One region of the Shewanella japonica genome, then DNA from elsewhere that is predicted to be linked to it. Evidence: predicted binding sites of a transcription regulator. Region 1 holds the regulator's gene; each other region holds the start of a gene.

Region 1 (10,170 bases):
AATCAGAGCCATTTCGTCCAAGTAACAGAGTATCACCTTGCTGGTTAGCGCAAATAAAACCAGTAATGACTAATCGCTCATTGGGGTGCGCTTCAAGCAGTGCTTGCACTTTTTCACGTGATTGCGCTAATCGAATATTAGGAACTAAGCCTTCGTCAGCAACGAGAATTGAACAAGCATCAACATTGATTGCAGCAACGCCTGATTCACGTAAAAGCGCAGCCATTAAGCGCGCAGACCAACGTTCACCAAAGCTGAGCACTTGGTTTAATTCGAATTCATTGCGCTGTTCAAGTGATAACAGGCTGATGAGTTGCGCCTTATCCGTTGATAGACGCTCACGTAAATCTCGGGCTTGTTCGTTAGAGAGCAGCTGCTCAATTAAGTTTTGCTGGTAGCTGATGAGAACTTGTAATTCTTCTTGCCATAATTCGCCCGTTTCCCGAAGCGACAACAGCTTGTATAAAAAGTTAGTGCTTTTTCCCGCAGCTGACACGACGACAAGATCGTCGCAGTTTCCATGAGTCAACAAAATATGGGCGACACGGCGATAACAATCTGCATCAGCAAGACTTGAACCACCAAACTTATGTAAATGACTGCGGGTCATTTTGTACTCCTTAAACCACTAAACTTTTGTGCAAAACGCTGACTGACACGGAACTATAATGCGGCAACTGCTGCGAGCCCGGCATTGATGTCATTCACTAAATCTTCTGCGTCTTCAATCCCGACAGATAGTCTCAGTAATGTATCTTTAATACCAGCTTCATAACGTGCTTCAGGCACCATTGCTCTGTGGGTCATTGTTGCTGGGACGGCAACTAAGCTTTCCACCCCGCCTAAGCTTTCAGCAACACTGAAAATCGATAATGCATTTAAAAAGGCAACCACTTCCGCTTCGCCACCTTTAAGCTCAAAACTTAACATAGCACCAAAGCCTTTTTGCTGTTTGGCAGCAATATCGTGACCTGGATGGTCTTTTAAACCGGGATAGTACACTTTTTCAACGACATCACTAGATTGCAGCACGTCAATCACACGCTGAGCATTAGTTTGATGCTCACGGATCCGCACGGCTAAAGTTCTAATACCACGCAGTGTTAAGTAACTGTCAAATGCAGAACCTGTTAGCCCTAAGGTATTTGACCACCAATGTAATAGCTCACCAAGCTCTGCATCTTTAGCGACAACGGCGCCGCCAACAACATCACTGTGGCCATTAATGTATTTAGTCGTTGAGTGCATCACGATATCAGCACCAAGTTCTAATGGCTGCTGTAAAATTGGAGATAAAAAAGTATTGTCGACTACAACAAGTGCATCAACAGCATGGCTAGCTTCAACGATGGCTTTAATATCCACAACCCGCAAAAGTGGGTTCGAAGGTGTTTCTAACCAGACCATTTTAGGCTTTTGCGCTATCGCTTCAGTGAGTGCTTTCTCGTCAGTTTGATCAACAACCAATAATTTAAACTGGCCTTTGTTGGCAAGATTTGTGAACAGTCGGTAACTACCACCATAACAGTCATGCGGTACCACGATTAAGTCATCAGGCCCAAGTAAACTGGTCACTAAGGTAATCGCGGCCATTCCTGTACAAGTTACAATCCCTGTCGCGCCATTTTCTAGTTTAGCGATTGCCTCTCCTAGTACACAACGAGTCGGATTACCTGAGCGGCTATAGTCGAATTCCCTAGGGTTGGTGTGTCCATCAAATGAATAATTTGTTGAAAGGTAAATCGGCGGGACTACCGCGCCATACTGAGTATCAGATTCGATACCTTGGCGAACTGCTAATGTAGCTGCGCGATGTTTTTTCATTGTAAGCTCCTCAAGATTGACACACTATAGAGTACACACCGTAGAGATGTCTAGATGGCTAAATGTACCTAAGCAAAGTTAGATCGTCAACACATATTAGACGTTTAGACGTCTAAACATAAAGAAATCTATTTGCATTCGTTATAGAATAGCAGCAATAATTTGACTGTAATAAATAAGCAGTTAAAATCTGCCACGAATCTATCGTATAAAGGTGAGTTAATGACTGAATGGAATGGCGACTATATCAGCCCATATGCCGAACATGGCAAAAAAAACGAACAAGTTAAAAAAATTACGGTATCCATTCCGTTAAAAGTGCTTAAAGTACTAACTGATGAACGTACTCGTCGTCAGGTGAATAACTTGCGCCATGCCACTAACAGTGAACTATTATGTGAAGCATTTTTGCACGCATATACTGGTCAACCACTCCCTAACGATGAAGATTTATCTAAAGAAGGCCCAGATAGCATTCCAAGTGAGGCTAAAGCTCTCATGGATAAAATGGGCATCGAGTGGGAAGATTTAGACGAATAATCACTATTGAGCTTACTTTTATGTAAGCTCAATTTTATTCTGCATTTCTATTCGCATAAAATTTGTCGTACCAAATTTGCACCGACCTTAATTAAGTCAACGAGCACAGAATGGCATTTATCGATCCGCAAACCTTGATGCTTGCATCGGTTATCATATTTCTGGGCGCACTAACTCAGGGGCTAATAGGTTTTGGCTTAGCTGTGGTCGCCAGTCCACTGCTTTACATTATTGACCCTCAACTTGTTCCTGTTCCAGTTATTGCATGTGGATTTTCCATTGCATTAATAACGTTATTGCGAGAGCGAACCCCGCTCAAGTTTAATGGCTTACAATACGCCTTGCTCGGTCGAGTCCCTGGTGGTTTTCTTGGTGCTGGATTATTAATTTTTGCCCCACAAGCAGTATTAGGGCTAGCGATAGCCTTTATTGTGGCTGCTGCAGTCATTCTTAGCATCTATAAAATTACCGCACCAGTAAATAAGATCACTTTGTTTATAGCAGGGGTTTTATCAGGAGTATTTGGCAATATCGCTGCAATTGGTGGCCCACCTCTAGCAATATTACTTGCCGGAAAAGACGCACCACAGTTTCGTGCAGCCTTATCTATATTTTTTGTCTTTAGTTCTATGATTGCGATGTTAATACTCATTGTGGCGGGACTCGTTGAGCTAAAACATGTTTGGCTTTCATTGATGTTATTGCCGTCGGTGTTTTTGGGTAGCCTAGTGGCAGGAAAGCTAACCAATAAAGTCGACAAAGAAAAAACCAGAATGGCAACATTAGTGCTGTGTGGTCTGAGTGCTATCGTGCTAACAATTAAGTCAACGTTAGCTTTATCTATCAGTTAATCACGCCATAATTAAAGTCGCTGACGATCTGCTAAGTCAGCACTCAAAAGTGGTAAGAGGTTTGTAATACTGCCCCTACGGCGTCATCTTCACCATAGCTACCACTCATGTCTAACTTAAATGCTTGCCCAATCGCAAAACCTGTACCAAATGAATATATATCAACACTGTTGTCTTTTAAGTCATGTCGATAACCCATTCTCAACGAGAGCCAATCAGTGGCTTTTAGCTCACCGCCTACACGCCAATACTGCACAGGATCAAACTCTTTAAATCGGGTTTGGTCGACTAAATCAATATCTGTGGTCAAGGTTACCGATGACCAATCGTAGGCAGCGCCTGCGGTAATTAATGGTTCCACTTGGTAGTGAAACTCTCGTCCTTGCGCTTCAACCGTTTTGACGGTTTGACTGAATAAGTTTCTGGCAGATAGCCCAATAGTTAATTTTTCAATAGGTTCAAATGCGACACCAACGTCCAAATTAAAGAGATTTTCATCGTTACGATATTTGTCGTCATCAAAATCATCAGCGTCGAAATTGTTAGCATTAACTGAGTAATGGTAAGTATCAATTCGTTGAAACTTCGGTGAAACCCCTACCCTGACAGGCATATTTACAATCGACAAAGGAAAGCTGAGTGCCACACCAAAATCAGTCACACTACCAGCTAGCACGACGCCTTGAGAATCTAGGTCAGTGATTTCAGTTGGCGGGTTATTAGGGTCAAGCACGTTCAAAGTATCAATGTCTGACTGGGCAATATCGGCCACACCCACTGCGTCAATATAACTTTTATAAAAAACCGCCATCGGCATACGTCGATTTGGTATCACCAAAGCTGCACCAATTCCTGCTGATACATTCGCCACATTGCCTTTGAGTGATTCTAAATCTAACACTAAGTCGTCTCGAAAGGCTTCAACCTCGGCGGAGTCACCGTTATTGATTGCCGTTTCAAGGCCATCATAAGAGTCCTGTAACGAATCAAACTTATCAATCATATTATCGCTATCAGAACCTTCCGCGCCAACTGTTGGCAGTAATAAAGAAAATGCTTGGGTCTTGTTGATTTCATCATTGGTATAGGTGTTATGTGGAGTAAGAATGGCCAATAAAGCAGGATTAATGAAACTAGCGCCAACTCGATTAGAGACAGCAACACCAGTACCGCCCATACTGTCGCTGCGAGCTTCAAAATAAAGCCCGCTAGCTTGCACATTGTTGGCAAGCAAGAGTAAACAGAAAGGTAGCGCTAGTCTTGATAGCATCCAAGTTTTCCTATTTTTATTGTTTAATAAAGATAGTAGAAATAATCAAAAAAGGATGTCATATCAGCAAACTAAATTTTCATTTTTACCTTGTTTCAACTAACTGCATTGACTAAATTTTTATAAATCAGGCAGATAAGATTTGAAACCTTCATGGGTAAACTGTATAAATTTTTTCAGGCGCTCAGGTTGAAATTTGTCCTTGTGATAAAGCACATAAAACGGTGTATCGGGTATTTGCCAATCAGTAAATACTTCGACTAATTTCTCAGTTTGTATCTCTTGATGGCAATATAAATATGGCAACCTGACGATACCATTACCAGCTAATGCGCTAATCTTCATTGCTCGGCCATTTTTACACCGAAACTTACCTTTAATCGCAACATCAATATGCTCTTTCACAGCTCCCTGTTGACTAAAACGCCAATGATTAATCGAACCAACGATACAAGCATACTTATTGAGTTGGCTCGGATGTGTCGGCTGTCCAAATCTTTCAAGGTAGGCAGGTGACGCCAAGGTACAGTTTTTAATATCAATAAGCTTTCGTGCTATTAATCCTGAATCCGATAAATCCCCCATTCTAAATACCACATCAAAATGATCTTCAATTAAGTCGACTCGTTGGCTACTGAAATCGAGATCTATAGTGATATCGGGATATAGTTGGATAAAGTCATTCACTAAGGGAACGATAATGTCTTCCCCTAAAAAACCACCCACACAATTGATATAAATATTACCTGATAATTTTTCCGCACTATCTACTGTGGTGGCCACAGCTTGCTCAATTTGATGTAATGCTTGCTGGCATTGCTGTAAAAACATCGCGCCTTGATCTGTCAAGCGCTGCGTCCTGGTGGTGCGAATAATCAAACTGACACCTAGAAATGTTTCTAAACTCAATAATTGTTTAGATAAGTGCGAGCGTGAACAGCCCAATACTTCCGCAGCTTGAGTAAAGTTACCTTGTTCTGCAATCACCACAAAAGCACGGATATCCACTAAATTTATTTCTGTATTCATTTAACTCTCAATATCCATTTGCAGATAAGATGGTATCAGTTCTGCAGTAACCACCGCCTATATACGTCAATGAGTCATCGCTAGCGCTGGCTCATTAGAAGTCATACGTAAACAATTATGTTCTTTATCGATTATATATCAACAATAAATCGCGCTCTATAATTCTCTCATTAACAAAGAGAGGTCGAAATCATGAAAGAACTTATCGTAATTACTGGTGCATCTTCAGGTATTGGTGCAGCAATGGCCAAAGCATTCAGCGCTAAGGGACATCCATTACTATTATTGGCTCGCCGTCTTGAACCCATGCAGGCATTGCAACTTGAAAATAGCTTAGCAATTAGCGTTGATGTGACAGATACTGAAGCGATGAAAGCAGCCATTACTGAAGCTGAAACACAATACGGCCCTGTTGGCTGTTTAATCAATAACGCTGGTGTGATGTTACTAGGTCAAGCAGATGTGCAAGATCCACAAGAATGGAGCAAGATGCTCAACATCAACGTAATGGGCGTACTGAATGGTATTCATGCTGTTTTAGCCAGTATGAAAGCCCGTAAAACAGGTACTATCATCAACGTAAGTTCAATTGCTGGCCGTAAAACCTTTCCAAATCATGCGGCTTATTGTGCAACTAAATTTGCTGTACATGCATTAACGGAAAATATCCGTGAAGAAGTTGCTATGGACGATGTTCGCATGGTGACCATTGCACCAGGAGCGGTAGAAACTGAATTATTAAGCCACACAACAGATCAAGCGATTAAAGATGGCTACGCAGACTGGAAAGAAGACATGGGCGGCGTAGTCGCACCAGAAGTCATTGCTGAAACGGCTGTATTTGCCTACGAAATGCCACAAAGCGTTTGTGTTCGTGAAATCGCGCTTGCCGCAACACGTCAGCAACCATAAGAGCTTACCGACAACATCAATAGACACATTGATCAATGTGCACTGTAACTAAAACAGTGCACACTTTCTGCTGTATCCTTCTCCATATTTACTTTTATGCAACCACCAAATATCACTTTAGAGATAGTTAAATATTAAAAGTGTGATCTAAAACCTGCCTTCAAAAGCGATTGCAAGCATTAAACAATACTCCCCCTCTTAACAAAAAGAAAAATACCATTATTTATCAATAACAAACAATATACACCTCAAAGCATTAGATTTTTATCAATTATATTTTTATCAATTAGATTTTTTAATTTACTTGATCGAACTCAACAATTCCTTTTTTGACAACTGTTAAATTTAATAACAAGCCAGATACATAAATATCCAAGCCCATTAACTCAGTACAAGGTAAGACAAAGGAAATGATGATGAAAACAATAAATAAAATACTCGTATGCGTCACCCTCGCTTTATGTTTTGGAGCACAAGTTCAAGCTGCTGATGGAGGTAATCCTAAAAAAGGCAAACACCTCTATAAAAAAGAGTGCAAGGCTTGTCATGGCGTAGGCGATGAAGGTGGAGAGATAACCCCAATGAGCAAAACAATGAGCCAATGGGACCGTTTTTTTAAGCGTAATAAACACAAAGCAAAAGCTGAAGTATTCAATGCCTTGGATGAACAAGAACTATTAGATATCCAACAGTTCCTATATGACCATGCAGCGGATTCAGACCAACCACAAACCTGTGGTTAGGTAACCCAGTTATACTATAAAACACTTTTAATTCAATAAATTAATGAAAGGTGGGAATTTTCTCAGGGCTTAATGCTGCCTAAATTCAGCAAAACAGAGGATTTCCAACATCAATCGAAGGCAGTTTATGTAAGAGCTGCTCATTCGAAAGGAGAGATGTTATGCGTACTCTAATTTCACTATTAGTTGCTAATGCTTTGATGTTATCAGCAAGCGCTTATGCTAATGATGTTGATATACAAAGAGATAGCCTTAATAAAACCGATGCACAAAAAATAGCAGAGCTTAAACAACAGCTTGTCGATATCAATGATGAACTTGATGATATCAACAACCGAGTCGATAAAAATGAGCGTCACACAGCATTAGATAGAATAGAAATCACTGGCGACTTTAGAACTAAAGTTCATTCACTTCACTACCAAGATGTCACTTGGAACCCTGCCATTAATGTCGACTTTAACGATTTTGGTGCCAAGGCGATGTCCGGCGAGTTTGGAATGCCCGATGATGCTAACTCACCATTGGCAAAAATGATGGCGGCTAACCCCAACTTAGCGACGGCTTTTCAAAATGGACAGCTTCAAGGCAACTTGCCTTACGTATTGTCGCCCAAGTCCGTACAAGATATTGATAACGACCTATATTACACCACTCGTTTAAGACTGAACCTTAAAGCCAAAGTATGGGACAACGTCAGCTTTGCTGGTCGTCTGAGTATGTTTAAGAACTGGGGAGATTCAACAGGAGTACAAGTGTTTGACTCTTGGCGGTCGTTTACTATGGATGGCACCAATAGCGGCAACCCAAGCGGCGACTGGCTAAGAGTTGAACGCGCCTATTTTGATTGGAAAAATATTAATGGTTCACCACTGTATTTATCCATAGGACGTCGACCTTCAACTTATGGCCCACCAACCCAGTACCGGGAAAATGAAAAACGCGGCGGCACACCTTCTGGTCATTTAGTTAACTTTAATTTTGATGGCGCCACTATGGGTTATCACCTAAGTGATATCACTGGTGTTGAAGGCCAAGTGGTTCGCTTTTGTTACGGTCAAGGATTCGAATCCCAATGGGGAAATGGCGAAATGTTTGGCGATATCGTCACTAAAGACACTCACTTAGGTGGCTTTAATATTGATGTCGTTAACGACGGTAAAAACTTCCTTCAACTCACCTTGTTTGGCGCAAAAGATGTCAATGATGGCTTTAAAGGCACTATGGCTTTTCCAACTCAATTGGCTGAAATATTTGCCCCAACCATGTATCAAGACATGCAAAAGTTTGAGGACTTCAACTTCGTTACTCGAGTGCAGCCTAGTGATGTCATTGGCGATATGTTCTTAGGTGGCATTGGCTTCGCTCGCGAAGAAGATAATGACGTGAAGTGGTTCGTATCTGGAGGATGGACCCGCGCCGATGGTAATGGCAATGCTGGTATGTTTGGCGGCATGCTAACTGATGCTGTTTTTGAAGCTCAATTAAATGCAGATTCTAGTGAAATTATCATGATGCCTTCAGCCGCTGAAGAAAATGATGCCAAAGACGGCTACGGAATTTATGTCGGCGTACAAATCCCAGCACCTTACGGTAAAGTTGGCCTTGAATATAACTATGGTTCTGAATATTGGACTCCTTTCACCCAAGCTCAAGATGACCCTATTGGCAGCAAACTGGCTACCAGAGGACATGTGGCTGAAGCCTATTACATGTTTGATATCAATCCGAGAATGTTTATTAAACTCGCAGGGCTCTATTACGACTTTGAATATACAGGCAGCGGCACGCCTGTTGGCAAACCACAAAAAGTGGATGATGTTGTTGCAGGCACAGCCTACTCAATGCTGCCAGTCGTCGATACCGCTTACGACGTTAATGCATCTCTTACCGTTAATTTCTAATGCTATTAACTTCCCTCAGCGATCACTGAGGGTTGGAGTCCTATATGAAAACACTCTTAATCAGCTTAATTTCAGGTGGATTATGTTGCTTTAGCTTATTTGCCAGTGCTGCTAATCCACATAAAGACTATATAGAAGGGCCTTTTACTCAAGGCAGTGAAGTCACAAGTCAATGTATCGAATGTCATGAAGATCATGCTAAAGACGTGATGAAATCTTCTCATTGGACATGGGAGCTTGAGCAACAACTGCCAGGGCGCACCGTCAAACGTGGCAAAAAAAATGCCATTAATAACTTTTGTATCGCCGTCTCAGGCAATGAGCCTCGATGCACTAGTTGTCATGCCGGTTACGGCTGGAAAGATGATAGCTTTGATTTCAATGACATGACCAAAGTAGACTGTTTAATTTGTCACGACACAACAGGTACTTATGTTAAAGATCCTGCAGGTGCAGGCGAAGTGCTCGCCAAAGTTAATCTTGAACGAGTGGCCCAAAATGTCGGCGCCCCAGTTCGAGATAATTGCGGTAGTTGTCACTTCTATGGCGGCGGTGGCGATGGGGTTAAACATGGCGATTTAGACTCTTCTATGTCTTACCCTGATAAAGTCACTGATGTGCATATGGATACTGATGGAAATGACTTCCAATGCCAAACTTGTCATACAACTGAGAGTCATCAAATCACAGGTAATGCCATGGGAGTATCACCAGGAGGCATGAGTGATATTGGTTGTGAAAATTGCCATGAAGCCGCTCCACATGACAATAAACGACTCAATAGCCATACCAGCAGCATCGCATGTCAAACCTGTCATATTCCTGAATTTGCTAAAAATGAACCCACCAAAATGAGCTGGGATTGGTCAACGGCAGGACAAGATATTGAGCAAACTAAAGATGAGTACGGCAAACATACCTACATGAAAAAGAAAGGTAACTTTGTTTGGGCTAAAAATGTTCAACCTCAATATGCTTGGTATAACGGTAAGGCTGATGCCTATATGGCTGGCGATAAAATGGATCCTAAGGTGGTCACTAAATTGACTTACCCTCTCGGTGATATCAATGATGAAAAAGCCAAGATATATCCATTT
Region 2 (10,170 bases), 1.7 Mb from region 1:
TACAAAATACCTTAGAGCAATTTTGTATTGTTTTGAGCGTGTATTTTTTATGGACCTTTATTATGCCTGCTGAGTTCATGTCACTGATTGCGCTATTATCGATAGTCTTTTTTATCGGCAGAATTATATTTATCAGTGGTTATGAAAAAGGCTCCGCCACAAGAGCGTTAGGGTTTAGTTTGACATTTTATCCTTCAGTGCTCTCTGTAGGCGCTATTATTATTTATCTTTTTTATCGTACGTTCTCTTAGCCGTTTTAGTGAATTTTACCCATAAAAAAACCGTCATAAGACGGTTTTTTTGATTCTACTTTATGTGCTAGGCTATGTTGAAAACTTATAAGCCTGCATCTGCACGTAAGATTTCAGCTTTATCAGTCGCTTCCCAAGGGAACTCATTACGACCGAAGTGACCGTATGCAGCTGTACCTTGGTAAATTGGACGAGCCAAATCTAACATAGCGGTTAAGCCATATGGACGTAATTCAAAGTGCTGGCGAACTAGCTTGATAAGTACGTCTTCAGAAACTTTACCTGTACCAAATGTTTCAATACTGATTGACGTTGGCTCTGCAACACCAATAGCGTAAGACACTTGGATTTCACAGCGATCAGCAAGACCTGCTGCAACGATGTTTTTAGCAACGTAACGTGCAGCATAAGCAGCACTACGATCCACTTTTGATGGGTCTTTACCTGAGAAAGCACCGCCACCGTGACGTGCCATACCGCCGTAGGTATCTACGATAATTTTACGACCGGTTAGACCACAATCACCTACTGGACCACCAATAACAAAACGGCCAGTTGGGTTAATGAAGTACTTAGTGTCTTTGTTTAACCATTGTGATGGTAAAACAGGCTTAATGATGGTTTCCATCACGCCTTCGATTAAGTCTTCTTGCGTCACATCTTCACGATGTTGAGTCGACAGGACGATGGCGTCAATACCTTTGATTTGACCATTTTCATAGGCAAAAGTAACCTGACTTTTGGCATCAGGACGTAGCCAAGGTAATGTACCGTCTTTACGGACTTCAGACTGACGTTTAACCAGCTTGTGTGCGTAAGTAATAGGTGCAGGCATTAATACATCAGTTTCATTGCTTGCATAACCAAACATTAATCCTTGGTCACCCGCGCCTTGCTCAGCAGGATCGCTACGATCAACACCTTGGTTAATATCTGGAGACTGTTTACCAATCGCATTTAAAATCGCACAAGAGTCAGCATCAAAACCCATATCTGAATGGGTGTAGCCAATTTCACGTACTGTTTTACGTGTGATTTCTTCGATATCAACCCAAGCTGAAGTCGTAACTTCACCACCGACTAATACCATGCCAGTTTTAACGTAAGTTTCACATGCAACACGCGCTTTTGGATCTTGCTCTAAAATTGCGTCTAGTACCGCATCAGAAATCTGATCGGCGATTTTATCTGGATGACCTTCTGAGACTGACTCAGAGGTGAACAAGTGGTTTGCCATAGTTGGTAAATCTCGTCTTTTGGAATTTGAACGTGTAGAAGCATCTACATCTAGACGTCTATAATAATTCAAATTAGGTTTGATAACACCCCTTAGAATCAATATAAGTTAAAAATTGTGCAACCATTCAAAGATTTATAAAAACTGTAATTGCTCTGTTTTATAAATTTATTAAATTAATCTTATGAATTTTATGCTAATTCTTGCCTTTATACTGTATTGGGTAGGGATGCTAAGGTTAAAAATAAAACAATAACTTTAGTTGATGTTTATCACTTTGTTGGTTTTTTTATTCGCCGGTGGCAACAAATATTCACGGTACTTTTAATGTGACAAAAAATGTCTTAGGGCAATTTAAAATAGAAAATGTAATAGCTTAGTGGGAAAAAGTTATATAAATGTTATCGGTAACATGGTATAAAGTTGGCTAATTAATCTACGCGTTTAGTTTGCAATAGATTGTTAGATGAAAAAAAGTGGCTAATACCGCTAATAAAAATTTGCGTCACATCGCCTAGTAGGGGAAAATATGCCCCCACAATTGCCCGCTAGACCTCACAAACAAGCAGGAGAGAGCATGTCATCTCGTAAAGAACTCGCAAACGCTATCCGCGCATTAACTATGGATGCCGTTCAAAAAGCCAATTCTGGACACCCAGGTGCACCAATGGGGATGGCAGATATTGCCGAAGTGCTATGGAATGACTTCCTAAAGCATAATCCAACTAACCCAGAGTGGGTTGATCGCGATCGTTTCATTTTATCAAACGGTCATGGCTCAATGCTGATTTACTCTTTACTTCACCTGTCAGGCTACGCGCTGCCAATTGAAGAAATCAAAAACTTCCGCCAATTACATTCTAAAACACCGGGCCATCCTGAATACGGTTACACCCCAGGTGTTGAAACCACAACCGGTCCTTTAGGTGCTGGTATCAGTAATGCTGTGGGTATGGCTATTGCTGAGAAAACCTTAGCAGCACAATTTAATAAGCCTGGTCACGATATCGTAGATCACTTCACTTACTGTTTCTTAGGTGATGGCTGTTTAATGGAAGGTATTTCGCATGAAGCTTGTTCTTTAGCGGGTACATTAGGCCTAGGCAAATTAGTGGCATTTTGGGATGACAACGGTATTTCTATCGATGGTCATGTTGAAGGCTGGTTCACTGATGATACGCCTAAGCGTTTTGAATCATACGGCTGGCATGTTATTGCAAATGTTGATGGTCACGATAGCGATGCTATCCGCGCTGCAATTGAAGAAGCAAAATCAGTGACAGATAAGCCTACGATGATTTGTTGTAAAACCACTATTGGTTTTGGTTCTCCAAACAAATCAGGCAGCCATGATTGTCATGGTGCACCATTAGGTGATGCTGAAATTGCAGCAGCTCGTGAGTTCCTTGGTTGGGAACACGCGGCATTTGAAATCCCTGAAACCGTTTATCAAGGTTGGGATGCTAAAGATGCTGGTGCAAACAACGAATCTGCATGGGATAAGAAATTTGCAGCTTATCAAGCAGCATTCCCAGCAGAAGCAGCTGAATTTACACGTCGTGTATTAACCGGTGAATTGCCTGCAGAATTTGAAGCAAAAGCGAATGCATTTATTCAAGAGTGCCAAGATAAAGCAGAAGGCATTGCAAGTCGTAAAGCTTCTCAAAATGCGATTGGCTTCTTCGGTGAAATGTTACCAGAGTTATTAGGCGGTAGTGCTGACCTTGCAGGTTCTAACTTAACATTATGGTCTGGCTCTAAAGGTATTCAAGACGACCCAGCGGGTAACTATATCTTCCACGGTGTTCGTGAATTTGGTATGAGCGGTATCATGAATGGTATCTCGCTTCATGGTGGTTTCATTAACTACGGTGCGACTTTCATGATGTTCATGGAATATGCGCGTAATGCTGTACGTATGTCGGCGCTAATGGGTATTCAAAATATCTTTGTTTATACCCACGACTCAATCGGTCAAGGTGAAGATGGTCCAACTCACCAACCAGTAGAGCAATTAGCTAACTTACGTATGACACCAAACATGACAGTATGGCGTCCTTGTGATGCTGCTGAAACAGCCGTTGCTTGGAAAGCCGCGATTGAAAACAGCAAAGCGCCAACGTCATTAATTTTCAGCCGCCAAGGCTTAAAAGCCCAGTCTCGTAATGCTGAGCAATTAGCAAATGTGGCTAAAGGTGGTTACGTACTGTCTGATTGTGCAGGTACACCTGATGTTATTTTGATTGCAACAGGTAGTGAAGTGCAATTAGCTCTTGATTCTGCTGCAGCGTTAACTGAGCAAGGTCAAAAGGTTCGTGTTGTATCTATGCCTTCTACGAATGTATTTGATAAGCAAGATGCAGCTTATAAAGAGTCTGTATTACCTGCCTCAGTAACAAAACGTGTGGCGATTGAAGCGGCGCATGTTGATTTCTGGCATAAGTATGTTGGCTTTAGCGGCGGTGTCGTTGGTATGAGCACATTTGGTGAGTCTGCACCAGGTGGCGAGCTACTTAAGTACTTCGGCTTTACCGTTGAAAATGTGGTTAAAACAGTAAATTCACTGGGTTAATCCAAAACGGACGCAATTAAAAGGGTAAACTTTTACCCATGAAGTCTGTATAATGGCGGCCTGCAATCACTTGCAGGCCGTTTTTTTATCTGCTTTTTACTGAGTACTGTTAAGAGGAAGCTTAACCCTCAATGATCCGAGTCGCTATTAATGGTTATGGCCGTATAGGTCGATCTATCCTTCGTGCACTTTACGAGTCGGGTAAACGTCAGCAAATCCAGATTGTGGCAATCAATGAACTTGCCAAGCCTGCAGCAATTAGCCATCTCACTCAATATGATACAACTCATGGTCGATTCCAAAATACAGTTAAGCTGAAGGATGATCAGTTAGTTATTGGTGATGATGTTATTCAACTATTACATCAAGCTGATGCGACTAAGCTTCCTTGGGCTGAGCTTGATATCGATATTGTCTATGAATGTAGTGGCAGCCTAATAGAGCGAGATGCTTGTGAAGCGCATATTCAGGCTGGCGCGAAACAAGTTCTGATAAGCCATCCTTCTTCAGCTGATGTGGATGCCACCATAGTGTATGGCGTCAATGACAGTTTACTTAAAGCTGATCATACCGTGGTATCGAATGCATCGTGTACCACTAACTGTATTGTGCCTGTCATTGATGTACTAGATAATCATTTTGGGGTTAAAAGTGGCGCAATCACGACGATACATTCTTCGATGAATGATCAACAAGTGATTGATGCCTACCATGATGATTTACGCAGAACACGTGCAGCTGGTCAGTCAATTATTCCTGTCGATACTAAGCTTGCACGGGGCATTGAGCGCATTCTGCCGCACATGAAAGATAAGTTTGAAGCGATATCAGTGCGTGTGCCAACGATTAATGTTACCGCCATAGATTTATCGGTAACAGTTAATGAACGGGTTGATATTGAAAAAATAAATAATGTATTAGAGCATGCTGCGAGCGGCCTATTTAATGCTGTGTTGGGCTATACTGATGCACCATTGGTGTCATGTGATTTTAACCATGACCCTCGTTCCAGTATTGTTGATGGCACACAAACCAGAGTAAGCGACGGGCATCTCGTTAAGCTCTTACTCTGGTGCGATAATGAATGGGGCTTCGCAAATCGAATGCTCGACACCAGTTTAGCGATGATTCACGCTAAAGATTCTGGTCACTAATTTACGTCTATAGAGCGCTTTACCTTCATTGGGTAAAGCGCTCTATAGCAAAAGCAGTTTTGTTTTTAAATTAAAAGGAAGGTCTCAATGGCTATTATCAATATGAGTGAGTTAGATTTAACCAATAAGCGTGTGCTTATTCGTGAAGATCTAAACGTTCCCGTCAGTGACGGCGTCGTCACCAGTGATGCAAGACTGCGTGCAGCTCTACCGACAATTAAACTTGCCCTTGAAAAAGGGGCTGCAGTGATGGTGATGTCTCACCTAGGCCACCCAACTGAAGGTGAGTTTAATGCTGAGTTTTCAATGCAGCCAGTGGTGAATTACTTAAACGATGCGCTAGATTGTCCAGTCACTTTAGCTTCTGATTACCTAGATGGTGTTAACGCTAATGTAGGCGAAGTGGTTGTATTTGAAAACGTTCGCTTTAACGTTGGCGAGAAGAAAAACGATGAAGTATTAGCTAAAAAACTGGCTGCTTTATGTGATGTATACGTGATGGATGCATTTGGTACTGCGCACCGTGCTCAAGCTTCTACACACGGTGTAGGTATGCATGCTGCAGTTGCTTGTGCTGGGCCTTTATTAGCAGGTGAATTATCTGCTCTGGGTAAAGCTTTAGATAATCCTGCTCGCCCAATGGTAGCGATTGTCGGTGGTTCAAAGGTTTCAACTAAATTAACCGTACTAGAAAGCTTATCTACTAAAGTTGACCAACTAGTTGTTGGTGGTGGTATTGCGAATACCTTTATCGCTGCAGCTGGCCATCAAGTGGGTAAATCTTTGTTTGAAGCAGATTTAGTTGATGAGGCTAAACGTTTAGTCGCTAACGCCCAAAGCCGTGGTGGAGATATCCCTGTTCCAACTGATGTTGTTGTTGCTGGGGAGTTTAGCCCAACCGCGGAAGCGACATTAAAGCCTGTTAGTGACGTTGCTGATACCGATATGATTTTTGATATTGGTCCTGACAGTGCAGAAGCATTAGCAAAAATCATTGAAGCTGCAGGGACTGTTGTTTGGAATGGTCCAGTAGGCGTATTTGAATTTGATCAATTTGGTGCTGGCACCAAACGTATCGCTCAAGCGATTGCTGATTCAAGTGCATTTTCAATCGCCGGTGGCGGAGATACATTAGCTGCTGTAGATAAATACGATATCGCAGATAACGTTTCTTATATTTCGACAGGTGGCGGTGCTTTCCTTGAGTTCCTTGAAGGAAAAGAGTTACCTGCTGTCGCGATGCTTGAAAAGCGTGGCGCATAATCGTCAAATTAACGATTAAGTTAGACCCTTTAGCGAACGTCTCACAGCTTAAAACCAAAGAGTTAACGCTGTGAAGACGCGCTGAAGTGAGTAAGAATTGCAATAAGAAAAATATAATTATTAGAAAAAAACCGCCCATGTTTATAAATTTTAGCTGAGCTACTTTGTTATCAAGGCTAAGAATTATGTGCATAGGGTATAAAAATCAATCCAAAGCGATAGCGACCTAGGTGAGAAATCACCCTATTTTTGGAGTAAAAAATGGCCTTAATATCTCTACGTCAAATGTTAGATCATGCTGCAGAACACGATTATGGTGTACCTGCATTCAACGTCAATAACCTTGAGCAAATGCGTGCAATTATGCAAGCTGCTGAAGCTACTGACAGCCCTGTAATTGTTCAGGCATCTGCGGGAGCACGTAAATATGCTCGTCCACAGTTTCTTAAGTACCTGATGGCAGCGGCACTAGAGCAGTACCCAGATATTCCAGTTTGTATTCATCAAGATCACGGTACTGACCCTGATATTTGTCAACGTTCAATTCAATTAGGTATGTCATCAGTTATGATGGACGGCTCATTAATGGCTGACGGTAAAACACCTGCGTCATACGAGTATAACGTTGATGTGACTCGTCGTACTGTTGCTTTCGCTCATGCTTGTGGTGTATCAGTTGAAGGTGAAATCGGTTGTTTAGGCAGTTTAGAAACTGGCCAAGCAGGCGAAGAAGATGGTATTGGTGCCGTAGGTACTTTAAGCATGGATCAAATGCTAACGACTCCGGAAGAAGCGGCACGTTTTGTTGCTGATACCCATGTTGATGCATTAGCAATTGCAATCGGTACCAGCCATGGTGCTTACAAGTTTAGCCGCAAACCTACCGGTGACGTTTTACGTATCGATCGCATCAAAGAGATCCACGCACGTATTCCTAACACCCACTTAGTGATGCACGGTTCATCTTCTGTACCACAAGAGTGGTTAGAAGTGATTAACCAATACGGCGGCGCAATCCCTGAAACTTACGGTGTACCATTAGAAGAAATCGTTGAAGGTATTAAGCATGGTGTACGTAAAGTTAACATCGATACCGATTTACGCTTAGCGTCAACAGGTGCTGTTCGTAAGTTCCTTGCTGAAAACCCTTCAGAGTTTGACCCTCGTAAATTCTTAAAAGCGTCAATGGAAGCAATGGCTGACATTTGTACGACACGTTATGAAGCATTTGGTTGTGCTGGCATGGGTTCTAAAATTAAGCCTAAGTCACTTCAAGCTATGTATAAAGCGTACCAATCAGGTGAATTAGACCCACAAATCAACTAAAGCTTGATTTGTCCTAGGTCAATTCTATGATGATGGCCAAAAAGCTATACGTTATAGTCATCATAACTAATTGATTGTTAAAGCTTCGATAAAGCCAGCAGAATTTGCTGGCTTTTTTATTGGATTATTTTCAATAAAATGACTTGTGCATAAGCGTTTTATGCCGCATTATCCCCGCCCTTAAATTTGAGTTCAGATGAACTTGGCGGCGCTACTTGACCCATTAATGTCATTCTTGGCCGTTATGCTTGTAATGGAATATGTCACCTTTAACCATTATTGAAGTAGTGCAATGCACGTAAAAAACACTGCTCCCTTATCGCTTTTCTCACTGACTTGGCCACTCTTTTTTGATTTTGCGCTGCACTTTTTAACAGCCGCATTAAATACACTAATGATTAGCCGAGTATCTTACCAGGGTGTTGCTGCACTATCGGTCGGTAACATGGTATTTGAGCTTTCAATTACGCTATTTAGTTTCGTCAGTATCGGCGCGAGTGTGGTGATAACGCAATATTTGGGCGCCAAGAATAGAGCCACTGCGAGTGACGTGGTTTACTCTTCTATTGGTTTTAACCTCATGGTTGGCGTGGCTGCGGCTTTGGGTGTGTTTTTTGGGGCAGGTTTGATTTTGCACCTAATGAATTTACCCGTAGAGCTAATTCCTGATGCAAAGCTATACCTTCAAATTGTTGGTATCTGTTTAATTCCTGAAGCAATGGCAATGTGTTTAGCTGCAGGGATGCGTGCCCATGGATTTACCCAACAAGCGATGTGGGTGACTTTACTCATGAATGTCATCACATTCGCAGGTAATTTGTTGTTACTTTATGGTTGGTTCGGAATCCCGCAAATGGGGGTGGCAGGTGTTGCCATTAGTACGGTTGTTGGGCGCTTAATCGGGATGACATTAATGGCATACTTGTTTGTTAAGTACACCCATATTCCAATTAAGTTGTCTGAAATCATTAAACCGAAAAAGCACTTACTTGCTAAGGTTTTCCATATCGGTTTACCGGCTGCTGGCGAGAACGTTTCTTGGATGTTGCAGTTTATGGTTGTGACTGCATTCGTTGGCTTAATGGGTGATAAAGCGCTTGCTGCCCAATCCTTATATTTTCAAATCTGTATGTTCATATTATTGTTCGGTTTATCCATAGGGATTGGTAACGAAATTATGATTGGTCACATGATTGGTGCCAAACAATTTAAATCAGCAGAAACACAGATGTATCGTGCATTAAAAATTGGCTTAATTTTAACGACGATTGTAGCAGCTTTAGCGGCGATATTTGGCGAAAAGTTAGTGGCCTTTTTTACTCAAGATGAAGATATCTTGTTGATGGTAGGCCAGTTATTCTTATTAACTTTACTGATGGAACCCGGTAGAACATTTAATCTTGTTGTGATTAATGCGCTACGTGCAAGTGGTGACGCTCGGTTCCCATTTTTTGCTGGCATGATTTCTATGTGGTGTATTGCTGTGCCGTTAGCTTATCTATTCGGTATTCATTGGGATATGGGGTTAGTAGGGGTTTGGTGTGCGTTAGCGATTGATGAATGGACTCGAGGTTTAACAATGTTATGGCGTTGGCGAAGTGGGCGTTGGCGGACAAAGAGTCTAATTCTTGCCTAAATATACTTTTTAGTGGGTTTAAGCTGTAAAAATGCAGTTGTTTTTTCAATTTTGCTACCAAAGTGTTAGTATGCGGTTCAATTTCTGGGGTGATTTTGATTTTATTGTAAATAAAGGATTTGATGACATGAAAAAACTGCTACTGACTGCAGCTGTTACGCTTGCCATGCCATTTGCTGCTCAAGCGGGTGCGGACTTTGTTGAAGGCGATAAGACCTTTGCTGGTGAAGCAGAATTGGGTGCAACACTGACCACAGGTAACACGGATACTTCTTCTTTTAAAGCCCGTCTAGGCCTTAAACAAGAACTAGGTAACTGGGAAAACGCATACTTACTAGAAGGCTTATACAAAGAAGATTCTGGTGAGAATACTGCAAAGCGTTACTACGCTGGTATTCAAGGTGACTACAAGTTCGACGAAAAGAACTACATGTATGTTACAGCAAACTATGAAGTCGATCCTTTTACTGGTTTTGATTATAAAGCGGTTGGTTCAGCAGGTTATGGTCATAAATTTATTGATAATGGCCGTACATTTTTAAGTGCTGAAATCGGTCCTGGTTATATTTATAAAAAATTAGATGACGAGCAGTCTTTGGCCTTAGGTTATGACACTGAGGACAGTGTTGTTGCTCACGGTGCGTTAAACTTTTCATATGAAATTACTGAAAGCTCTAAGTTCACTCAGCTGTTTGTTGCAGATTATGGTGATTCTTTAGAAGGGCGTTCAG
Region 3 (10,170 bases), 130 kb from region 1:
AAAGTATTAGGTGTTGACGTTGATACGTTAAAACGAAAATACCAACGCATGTTTACCAATGATCCAATCAATGAACAAAATTGGCATTACACTGAACAAGCATTAACAGGTAAAACCGTTCCGGCTCATCAAGTTGAAATGCTTGCAGATGATGGTCATATCAGACGGCTTGATGTGTTTATGCAGCCATTAATTTCAGATGCTGGCGAATTAATTTCTGTTGAGATGTTATTTACTGATGTGACGGAGCAATTTTCTGCTGCTCTATGGTCCAATGCGGTTATTGAGTCATCACCACAAGCGATGCTAATTGTTGATGAATTAGGGAATATCATCTTTACCAATAGCCGCTGCCAAGAGTTGTTTGGCTATAGCGCTGAACAGATTTTAGCCCTCAATGTTGAGTTACTTTTTCCTGAACGATTTAGGAAAAAACATGAAGCTGTTCGAACTGTCTTTTTAGAGCAAGAGTTAACCCGATTTGCCACCCCTAAAGAAGGCTGGGTAGCGTTAAAATCAGATAACACCGAAATGCAGGTTGAAATAAACTTAGCATTGTTACCAATACGCCATGAAGGTAGAAAACAAATTGCGGCGACGATTCGAGATCTTACCAGCCAGCTAGCTATCGAACGTAAAATAAAAGACAGTGAAAGCCGCTTTAGAGGGCTGGTGGCTAATATTCCTGGTGCGATTTACCGTACTCGAATCGAAGACCATTGGATAATGGAATATGTCAGCGACAATATCGCTGATATGACAGGTTATTCAGCCATAGATCTCATTGAGAGTAATAAGCTTAGATTTAACACCCTTATTCACCCAGACGATGATGCGGCTTGTTTTACCGCAATCAGTGAGGCGATTAAAACTCAACAAAGTTTTGATGTTGAATATCGAATTTATCATCGAGATGGCAGCATTAAATGGATACATGAGAAAGGTAAAGCCAGTTACGATGAGCAAGATAATCCGCTGTGGTTTGACGGTAGTTTACATGACGTAACAGACAGCAAGCATGCATTGGAAGCGATTAAAAACTCCCAGAAACAGCTCGAAAATATCACCGAGTCATTACCCAACTTAGTTTATCAAATGATTTGGCACTCTGATTCAGAGCGCGAATTTAGCTTTTTATCAGAGGCTTGTGTCAGCATTATTGGCTTCCCTCGTGACATGCTAATGCAAAACTTTGATTTGCTCATTGACAGAATTGTAGATAGCCAGAAACAAACGATTTTGGATGATTTAGCCGGTAAAGGTGTTGATGGCTTGCAATGGGTGACAGAGTTTCAATATCTGCATCCGTCAGGTGAGACTATCTGGTTAGAAGCTGGCGCGAAAGGGCAGTCATGGAATAACGATTCGATTATGTGGAATGGTTATTTAATGAATATCACAGATAGGAAGCAAGCAGAAACACGCTTAGCTGATCGTGAAAAACATTTAAGAGCATTATTAAATACCGCCGAAATGGGCATAGTAAATATTGATGCTTACGGCGTGATTTTGAATTGTAACGAGCACTTTGGCCGCAATATCGGGATAAATTCAAATGCGCTAGAAGGAAAATTATTCTTTGAATTTATGGCGCCAGAAGACAAGGTACTAGCAAAAGAGCAGTTTAAAAAACTGATCAATAATGAATTTGAAAACTTTAATATTGAACCAAGAATACTGAGCCAATCAGGTGATGTTATTTGGATGGATATGACCTTTGCTGCACTCAATAATGACCAAGGTGAAGTGACCTCAGCAGTTGTGTCTATGGCCGATATTACCAGCTTAATGACGGTTTCCAATGAGTTAAAAATTGCTAAAGATGAAGCTGACGCAGCAAGCAAAGCGAAAAGTGATTTCTTGGCTAATATGTCCCACGAAATACGCACTCCTATGAATGCCATTATTGGTATGTCACACCTTTGTCTACAGACCAATTTAGATAAAAAACAACATAACTTTGTGGAGAAAATTGAACGTGCATCTAAGTCATTGCTGGGCATTATTAATGACATTTTAGACTTTTCAAAAATTGAAGCTGGCAAAATGGAAATCGAAATCGTGCCATTTCAGCTTGATACATTGTTAGAAGATCTCAGTGATATGTTTGCTGTTAAAGCGGCCGATAAACAGTTGGAGTTATTGTTCTCTGTCGCACCCAATATTCCAAGTCATTTAATGGGCGATCCCCTTAGATTAAGCCAAGTGCTGATTAACTTAATGAACAATGCCATTAAGTTTACCGAGCGTGGTGAAGTCATTCTAACTATCGAGACTTTAGTTCAACAAGGTGATGAGATAGAACTCAAGTTTAGCGTAAGAGACAGTGGAATAGGTCTTACCCCAGAGCAATGTAATAAGCTTTTCCAATCCTTTAGCCAAGCTGATAGTTCAACAACCAGAAAGTATGGCGGTACTGGTTTAGGTCTTGCTATTTGTAAGCAACTCGTCGAGTTGATGGATGGACAAATAGGAGTGGAAAGTAAGCGTGGAGTCGGAAGTACATTCTACTTTACTGCGCAGCTCAGCCAAGCCGATGATCTACAGCTAAAGGCAACTCAAGAGCTAGAAGGGATGGAGCTTTTAGTTGTTGATGATAACCAAACCGCACGGGATATTTTACAGACCATGCTTAAAGGTATGGGCTTCAGTGTTTCCTTGGCAAAAGATGGTACTGAAGCAATTTCCATGTGTCATTCAAACAATTACAAATTGGCCTTAATTGACTGGAAAATGCCAGGCATGGATGGTTTGGAAGCGGCTGAAACCATAATGAAAGAGAGTGCGAATCCTCCGTTAACGATTATGGTATCAGCTCATGCGACTCCTGAGTTTACTCAGCCAGTAAATGAGCTAGGAATCAACGGTTATATCACCAAGCCCATCAGCGCTTCACGACTACTCGATGCCATAATGTCGGCATTTGGTAAGCAAGGACACATGCCAGTTAGAGCAAAGGCGACCAGCTTAAATGCAGAGTTGCTTGAACAGCTAAATGGCAAAAAAGTGTTATTAGTTGAAGATAATGACATGAACCAAGAAGTCGCAGCAGAGTTTCTACAGCAAGTGGGTATTGAATTAACTATTGCTGATAATGGCCAAATCGCTTTAGACATGGTAGCGAAACAAGATTTTGACTTAGTGCTAATGGATTGCCAAATGCCAGTAATGGACGGCTATACCGCAACAGAGCAAATTAGATTACAGCCAGAATTTGAAAATCTGCCGATTATTGCGATGACTGCCAATGCCATGGCCGGTGATAAAGAGAAATGTATTAACGCTGGGATGAACGATCATGTCGCTAAACCAATAGAAGTCTCTCTTTTATATCAAACCTTGCTTAAATATTTAGGGTCAAACATAGCAACAGAAAACCTGACATTCACCGCAAAGGGGTCAACTAAGACCGATGAAACTTGGCCTCAGCATCCTGACGTCGATGTCGATCGTGGTTTGCAATTAGTGCAAAACTCAGCTCGCCTATATCGCAAAATATTGACTCGATTTGTAGAGGGTAAGCGTCACATTGTTAAGGAGATAACGAATGCTATCGATAGCAATGAACGAGAAGATGCTATTAGGTATGCACATACTCTTAAGGGGTTATCCGGTAATTTAGCTTGCGATAAGTTAACCGCTCAGGCAAAAGAACTTGAAAAGAACTTGATTGACGAAACTGAGCTTTCAGATGAACTTAGTCAATTAGACAACTTAGTTAGCTCAATTTGCGAAGCTATCGATGTTTGGTTAAATAACAATGAAACTGGCGATGAGGCTACTCAGCTTGAACTTATCAGCGATGAAGTTTTTGCGGAATTACTCGATAAATTATTGGCGCTGTTAGACGATGGCGACGCATCAGCTACCGATATGATCGACAATCTACAGTTACAGGTGAATCAGCAAACTTGGGCTAAACTTAAGCCCGTAGGTGCAATGATTAAAGGTTACCAGTTTGAAGATGCTGTCGAACATATTGAGAAAATTCGTAAGAGTATTGGTTGATGTGGTTTTTACAGCTTACCGAAAAAGTATTTTAAGTCATATTCACTAGGAAGAGTTATAGGGATTTAACATGGAAAAAGCGACGGTGCTGATAGTTGATGATACACCTGAAAATATTGACATTTTAGTTGGTATTTTAGGTAAAGATTACAAGATCAAAGTCGCAATTGATGGTCCTAAAGCGTTAGCTTTGGCTCAAAAGTCGGCTCCAGATCTTATTTTGTTAGACGTTATGATGCCTGGCATGAACGGCCATGAGGTTTGTCAGAAACTCAAAAGTGAGCCACTAACCTGTCATATTCCGGTGATATTTGTTACGGCATTATCTGAGACTGAAGATGAAGCACAAGGCTTTGAGTTAGGCGCCGTGGATTATATTACTAAACCTGTCAGTCCCGCAGTGGTAAAGGCGAGAGTAAAAACCCATTTATCTTTGTATGATCAAAAACGCTTACTTGAATCAGAAGTCGCCCAACGTACTAAAGAGTTGAGTGAAACTCGATTTGAAATTATTCGCCGTTTAGGTCGAGCAGCAGAATACAAAGATAATGAAACCGGATTACATGTTATTAGAATGAGCCACTACGCTAGATTATTAGCGATTGCATCTGGTCATTCTTCTCGGTTTTGTGAGTTAGTCTATAACGCAGCGCCCATGCATGATATTGGCAAAATAGGCACGCCAGATTCGATATTAAAAAAGCCGGGTAAGTTAGATGCCGATGAGTGGAAAGAGATGCAAGCCCATGCGCAAATCGGTGCTGAAATTATCGGCGATCATGATGACCCTTTATTGCAAATGGCTAAACGCATTGCCATTAGCCATCATGAAAAATGGGACGGCAGTGGTTACCCCCACGGTTTATCTGGTGAAGATATTCCAATAGAAGGACGTATTATTGCCATTGCCGATGTATTTGATGCTCTGACTTCTACAAGGCCTTATAAAAAAGCGTGGACGGTTGAAGACACGATGGCGCTAATTGAGAAAGAGTCAGGCAAGCATTTCGATCCTGATTTGGTAAAACAGTTTCGTTCAGTACTCGATGATGTGAAAGAAATCAAAGCGAAGCACGAAGAAACTTTTTAATACTGCCGCTATTTAGAAAATAAAAAGACTGCTAACCCTTATTGGGTTAGCAGCCTTTTTTATATCACGTTTGATTAGCGCAACTACTTATGCTGTTACTCTTCGTCTAATGAATAAGGAAGTGGTACAACTGAAAGTAGGCTATGACTGTCATCGCTAATACGAAGTACAGCATCATTATCAGTGTCGTTTGCTAGGACTGCGGTTAGCAATACTTGGCCATTATACTGAACTGACTCAATGACTTTACCTGCACGGCGATAGTCACCATCCATTTGAACTTCGATTTGTGTTTCGCTATTGACGGTATCGGAGGCTGTTCCAGACAAAATATACAAGGCACGTTTATTACCACCTCGGTATTTCATTCTGGCGATAGTCTCTTGACCCATGTAACAGCCTTTTTCAAAACTAATCCCATTTACAGCTTGTACATTACACATTTGTGGCACAAATTCAGCGCTATGGTTAGCGTCAATGTTGGCATAACCCGCTTTTATCTCTAGTGCTTGCCAAGCAGAAGCATTAAGTAATGGCTGCTTAGAAGCTACAATGACTTTGCTTGCTATATCTTCGTTTAGAATCAATATAAATCGGTCATTATCTTTTAAAATAATCGAGTTATCGACGACAGTTAATTCGTCATTTATCGCACCAAATTCTTGTTCAACGAACTGGCTTGCTGTGTTACCTGCTATCCCTATAATACATTTACTCGCACTGATATCAGTTAATTCAGCTTTACTGAAAACAGCATATTTTTGCCACTGAGCCAGACTTAGCGGTAATGCGGATGCTGTGTGAAGGGTGAATAAGCTGTCATTGCATGAGAATGTTCTGAAGCTTGAGATCATTTTTCCTTTTGCATCACAATGAGCTCCCCAACGCCATTGCTGGTCTGTTAGTGAGGTGATATCAGTGGTGACTTGGCCGTGAATAAAGGTTTTACCTTGCTCACCAGTAATTTCAATTAAGCCTAAATGCGTGAGATTGGCGACAAATAAGTCAGGGGAAGTATGTAGAAAGTCCCAATCAGGCTGTGTTGTTGCAAGTGTCATAAACTGATCCTTAAGATGACCATCAAAAGATAGACAGTGAGTGTAACGGAATTCATTAATGCTCAAAAGAAAAAGCTACCTTCAATTGAATGAAGATAGCTTTAGTTCACAATATTTTCGTGATGTTATTGGTCAATTCGTCATCAAGTTTAAATGGGCTGATTGACCGTTTAACTTAACGATTAAAACAATACACGAGTACGAATCGTACCATCAATCGCTTTCAATTCACCAAGAGCTTGTTCAGCTTGATTAGAGTCAACTTCCATCACTACATAACCAATGTCTGCTGTGGTTTGCAGATATTGCGCTGCAATGTTGATACCTTTTTCAGAGAAGGCTTGGTTAATTTTGATCAATACGCCAGGGCGGTTATGGTGAATATGCAGTAGACGTGAAGTGCCTTTGTGTTGTGGCAACGTCACTTCTGGGAAGTTAACTGCAGATACAGTTGAACCGTTATCTGAGTATTTAGCTAACTTGCCAGCGACTTCAATACCGATATTTTCTTGCGCTTCAGCGGTGCTACCACCAATGTGCGGAGTAAGAATCACGTTATCTAAGCCTCTTAATGGGCTAACAAATTCATCATCATTAGATTTTGGTTCTACAGGGAATACATCAATCGCAGCACCTGCAAGGTGACCAGACTTTAATGCCTCAGATAGCGCTTCGATATCAACAACGGTGCCACGAGACGCATTAATGAATATGCTTTTTTCACGCATTTGAGCAAACTCGGTTGCGCCAAACATGTCTTTTGTTTGAGGCGTTTCAGGTACATGCAAACTGATTACGTCAGCTTCATTCAATAGGGCTTCTAATGAGTGAATTTGACTTGCGTTACCGAGTGGCAATTTGTCTTCGATATCAAAAAATACGACTTTCATGCCTAAGGTTTCTGCAAGAATACCTAGTTGAGTACCGATATGACCGTAGCCGATAACGCCTAAGGTTTTACCACGAACTTCGTAACTGCCAGCTGCACTCTTCAACCACCCACCACGATGAGCATGAGCATTTCGTTGCGGAATGCCACGCATCAACATGATGATTTCACCCAATACTAATTCTGCTACACTTCGCGTATTAGAAAATGGCGCATTGAATACAGGCACACCTAACTTTTCAGCGGCAGCAATATCGACTTGGTTAGTACCAATACAGAAACAGCCAATAGCCACTAATTTCTCAGCATGATTTAACACATCAGCAGTTAATTGAGTACGGGAACGCAAACCGACAAAATGGGCATCCTTAATGGATTTTAATAGCTCATCTTCTGGTAACGAAGCTTTGTGATATTCAATGTTTGTGTAACCTGCACGCTCTAGTACATCGACCGCAGTTTGGTGGACGCCCTCCAACAGCAGGATTTTGATCTTATCCTTGTCAAGCGAGTGTTTCGCCATGATATGGGTACCCTCTTATCAATAGTTATGCTTATGTTATGCTGATAGTAATGCAAGACCAAAATAGCACTTTTTTAACTGGTTGTAGAGGGCTAGATGGCTAAAGTTAATATTCTAATTCTAGAACAATATCATCTAAGAGGGATTTAGTTTGAATAAGAAAGTTATATGGCTAGTGATTTATTGCAGCGTGCTCTGTTGGTCTGTTATCTCACCTAAGGATATGTTTACTTGGTGGCTTGAAGCGCTTCCTGCGTTATTGGCTATTCCTATCCTATTTTTTACTCGAAATAAATTCCCCTTAACCTCACTGTCTTATCTGTTAATTTTAATCCATTGCTGTGTGCTGTTGGTTGGCGCTAAATACACTTATGCAGAGGTGCCGTTATTCGATTGGTTAGCACAACTGATGGATAGTGACAGAAATAACTACGATAAAGTTGGCCATCTCGCGCAAGGTTTTATACCTGTGATGTTAGCCCGTGAAGTGATGTTGAGAAATCATGTGTTACAACCAGGCTATTGGTGCCAGTTTTTATCTGTGTGTTTTGTGTTGGCGTTTTCAGCTTTCTACGAACTCATAGAATGGTGGGTAGCTTTATTAACGGGTGAAGATGCAGAAGCCTTTTTAGGCACTCAAGGTTACGTTTGGGATACCCAATCTGACATGTTTATGGCATTAGTAGGAGGAATTAGTGCATTAGTGTTGCTTACTGGACTACATAATAAGCAGTTAGCATCACTTAATCGTCACTAATTTTTAGGTAAATAAACTAAATTAGGCAGTGCGGAAAGTTTTTTTATGCTATTAATAGAGGACTTTATAAGGACTTAGATGATTAATTCATACATTAGTATTGCAAAAATACCTTATGGACTAGTTAAAATATACTATCATTGAACATTGTTGTTACATGTTTTCAACATTTCAGGAAGAAACTCGCTGACGCGAGATGTGATGGATACTTTTCAGGGAGAAAAGTGATGAATTCAAATATTGATGAATTAGTTTTTTTGCACCAAGTCGCAGCGCCATGTCATTTGGCCATTTTAGCTGAGTCTATTGGTCTCAAAACTCGCATAGTTAAACATGCGAGTGAACTAGAGGTTGAGAAAAATACCAATAGTTTTTATCTAATCGCTCAAAAAGGAGCGGCTTTAGACAGTAAAGGTATCCCTTTACTGGTTTCTCGGCTCGTCAATCATGTCCCTGTTGCTTTATATCAAGTTGAGCGTGGCTCGCTTGATCAAGAGTCAGCGCTATTGTTAGGAGTCAGAGGCTTACTTTATGCCGATCAGCGTATGGATCTGATGTTAACAGGGCTGAGAAAAATGGTCGCAGATGAGCTTTGGTATGATAGACCGCTAATTAGTAAGATTTTCCGCAGATTGGTTCAGAAACTGGATGCAAATATTGATATTCCGCCTGATACGGTTGCTATGCTACAAATGCTAACAAGCCGAGAAAGAACGATTATTCAACTTGTTTCTAGCGGTGCTCGTAATAAAGAAATTGCCCACAGGTTGTGTATTAGTGAGCATACAGTCAAAGCCCACATTTCATCTATTTTCCGTAAAACGCAATCACGCAATCGGGTTGAATTATTGCGTTGGGCGCAAACTTATCAAGCTCACTTTGAGTTCGCTTAAATCTATATACCGGTAGACGTTACAGTTACTGATTTTCCATTAAAATTGCAGTCAACAAGTTTGCATAAAAAGGGAGCCAAATGGCTCCCTTTTTCATCACTATATCTACAAATTATTTGTAAAAAGCAATAATTAGTTTTGGTAAATAGTTGCTGTATTAAAGTCGCCAGACTGCGATACATTGATCATATCGTTACTGCCTACTTGCATACCCGTTACTAAGTTATCATTGCCTACTTGAGAAATAGTTAAGCTGTTGTTAGTACCATCGACAAGGAAATAGCCGTCATCGCCACCAACCCAGTTACCAGCGCCTTCTTGTGCAATATCGATGATATGATCTTCACCAAGAGACACAACATCAGCTAAGTTAAATTCGCCTTCTTGTACGATATCAACACTTTGGCCAATCCCAACGACGCTCACAGTGGCTTCGTTGTCAGAGCCGACTTGTTCAAGTGTCGTGCTGTTTTCAAAACCAAAGGTATCTGAATAAGCAAAGTTAGTGTCGCCTTCTTGGCTAACTGAAACTGTATTTTGATCAAGTTCAACAAACACAGCAACTTCATTACTGTTACCTGTTGAGCTAATTTCTACCATGTTATCAGCACCATATGTACCTGAAGCAACGTAGTTATCTTCGCCATCTTGAACGACACTAATCACGTTTAAATCGCCGATTGTTTCGAATTCGGTTAGGTTGGCAGTACCTGACTGATCAATATCAATCATGTTGTCATTACCAGAAATTACAGCAATGTTGCTATCACCAACTTGGTTGCCTGTACCATCTTGATAGATGAATACTTCATTACCATTGCCAGTAGCAAACTCAATAACGGCGCTGTTCAAGTCACCGCTTTGATCGATAACAATATCGTTATCTGAGCCCGTTAAGCTTGCAACAACCCCTGTGTTAGCAAAGCCAGATTGGACGATTTCAAAACTGTTA

The links. Region 1 encodes MetJ, which represses methionine synthesis genes. Its sites were predicted from a motif close to TAGACGTCTAGACGTCTA; they were not measured.
Region 2: the regulator MetJ is predicted to act here: its motif matches at 1,532-1,549, upstream of metK (methionine adenosyltransferase).
Region 3: the regulator MetJ is predicted to act here: its motif matches at 7,654-7,671, upstream of serA (phosphoglycerate dehydrogenase).

The regions. Positions count from the first base shown of each region.
Region 1 is NZ_CP020472.1:751,099-761,268, reverse strand. Features, by position in the region: gene SJ2017_RS03300 (bifunctional aspartate kinase/homoserine dehydrogenase II) at 1-610, opposite strand, end outside; gene metB (cystathionine gamma-synthase) at 664-1,824, opposite strand; gene metJ (met regulon transcriptional regulator MetJ) at 2,047-2,364, shown strand; gene SJ2017_RS03285 (sulfite exporter TauE/SafE family protein) at 2,475-3,215, shown strand; gene SJ2017_RS03280 (conjugal transfer protein TraF) at 3,259-4,485, opposite strand; gene SJ2017_RS03275 (LysR family transcriptional regulator) at 4,606-5,514, opposite strand; gene SJ2017_RS03270 (SDR family oxidoreductase) at 5,707-6,426, shown strand; gene SJ2017_RS03265 (c-type cytochrome) at 6,840-7,169, shown strand; gene SJ2017_RS03260 (DUF3373 domain-containing protein) at 7,331-9,073, shown strand; gene SJ2017_RS03255 (tetrathionate reductase family octaheme c-type cytochrome) at 9,118-10,170, shown strand, end outside.
Region 2 is NZ_CP020472.1:3,997,508-4,007,677, reverse strand. Features, by position in the region: gene SJ2017_RS17160 (MAPEG family protein) at 1-251, shown strand, start outside; gene metK (methionine adenosyltransferase) at 337-1,488, opposite strand; gene tkt (transketolase) at 2,066-4,060, shown strand; gene epd (erythrose-4-phosphate dehydrogenase) at 4,192-5,214, shown strand; gene SJ2017_RS17140 (phosphoglycerate kinase) at 5,302-6,477, shown strand; gene fba (class II fructose-bisphosphate aldolase) at 6,739-7,803, shown strand; gene SJ2017_RS17130 (MATE family efflux transporter) at 8,096-9,439, shown strand; gene SJ2017_RS17125 (DUF481 domain-containing protein) at 9,567-10,170, shown strand, end outside.
Region 3 is NZ_CP020472.1:877,398-887,567, forward strand. Features, by position in the region: gene SJ2017_RS03760 (PAS domain S-box protein) at 1-4,008, shown strand, start outside; gene SJ2017_RS03765 (response regulator) at 4,079-5,098, shown strand; gene ygfZ (tRNA-modifying protein YgfZ) at 5,194-6,156, opposite strand; gene serA (phosphoglycerate dehydrogenase) at 6,339-7,568, opposite strand; gene SJ2017_RS03780 (DUF2238 domain-containing protein) at 7,720-8,325, shown strand; gene SJ2017_RS03785 (helix-turn-helix transcriptional regulator) at 8,553-9,218, shown strand; gene SJ2017_RS03790 (hypothetical protein) at 9,351-10,170, opposite strand, start outside.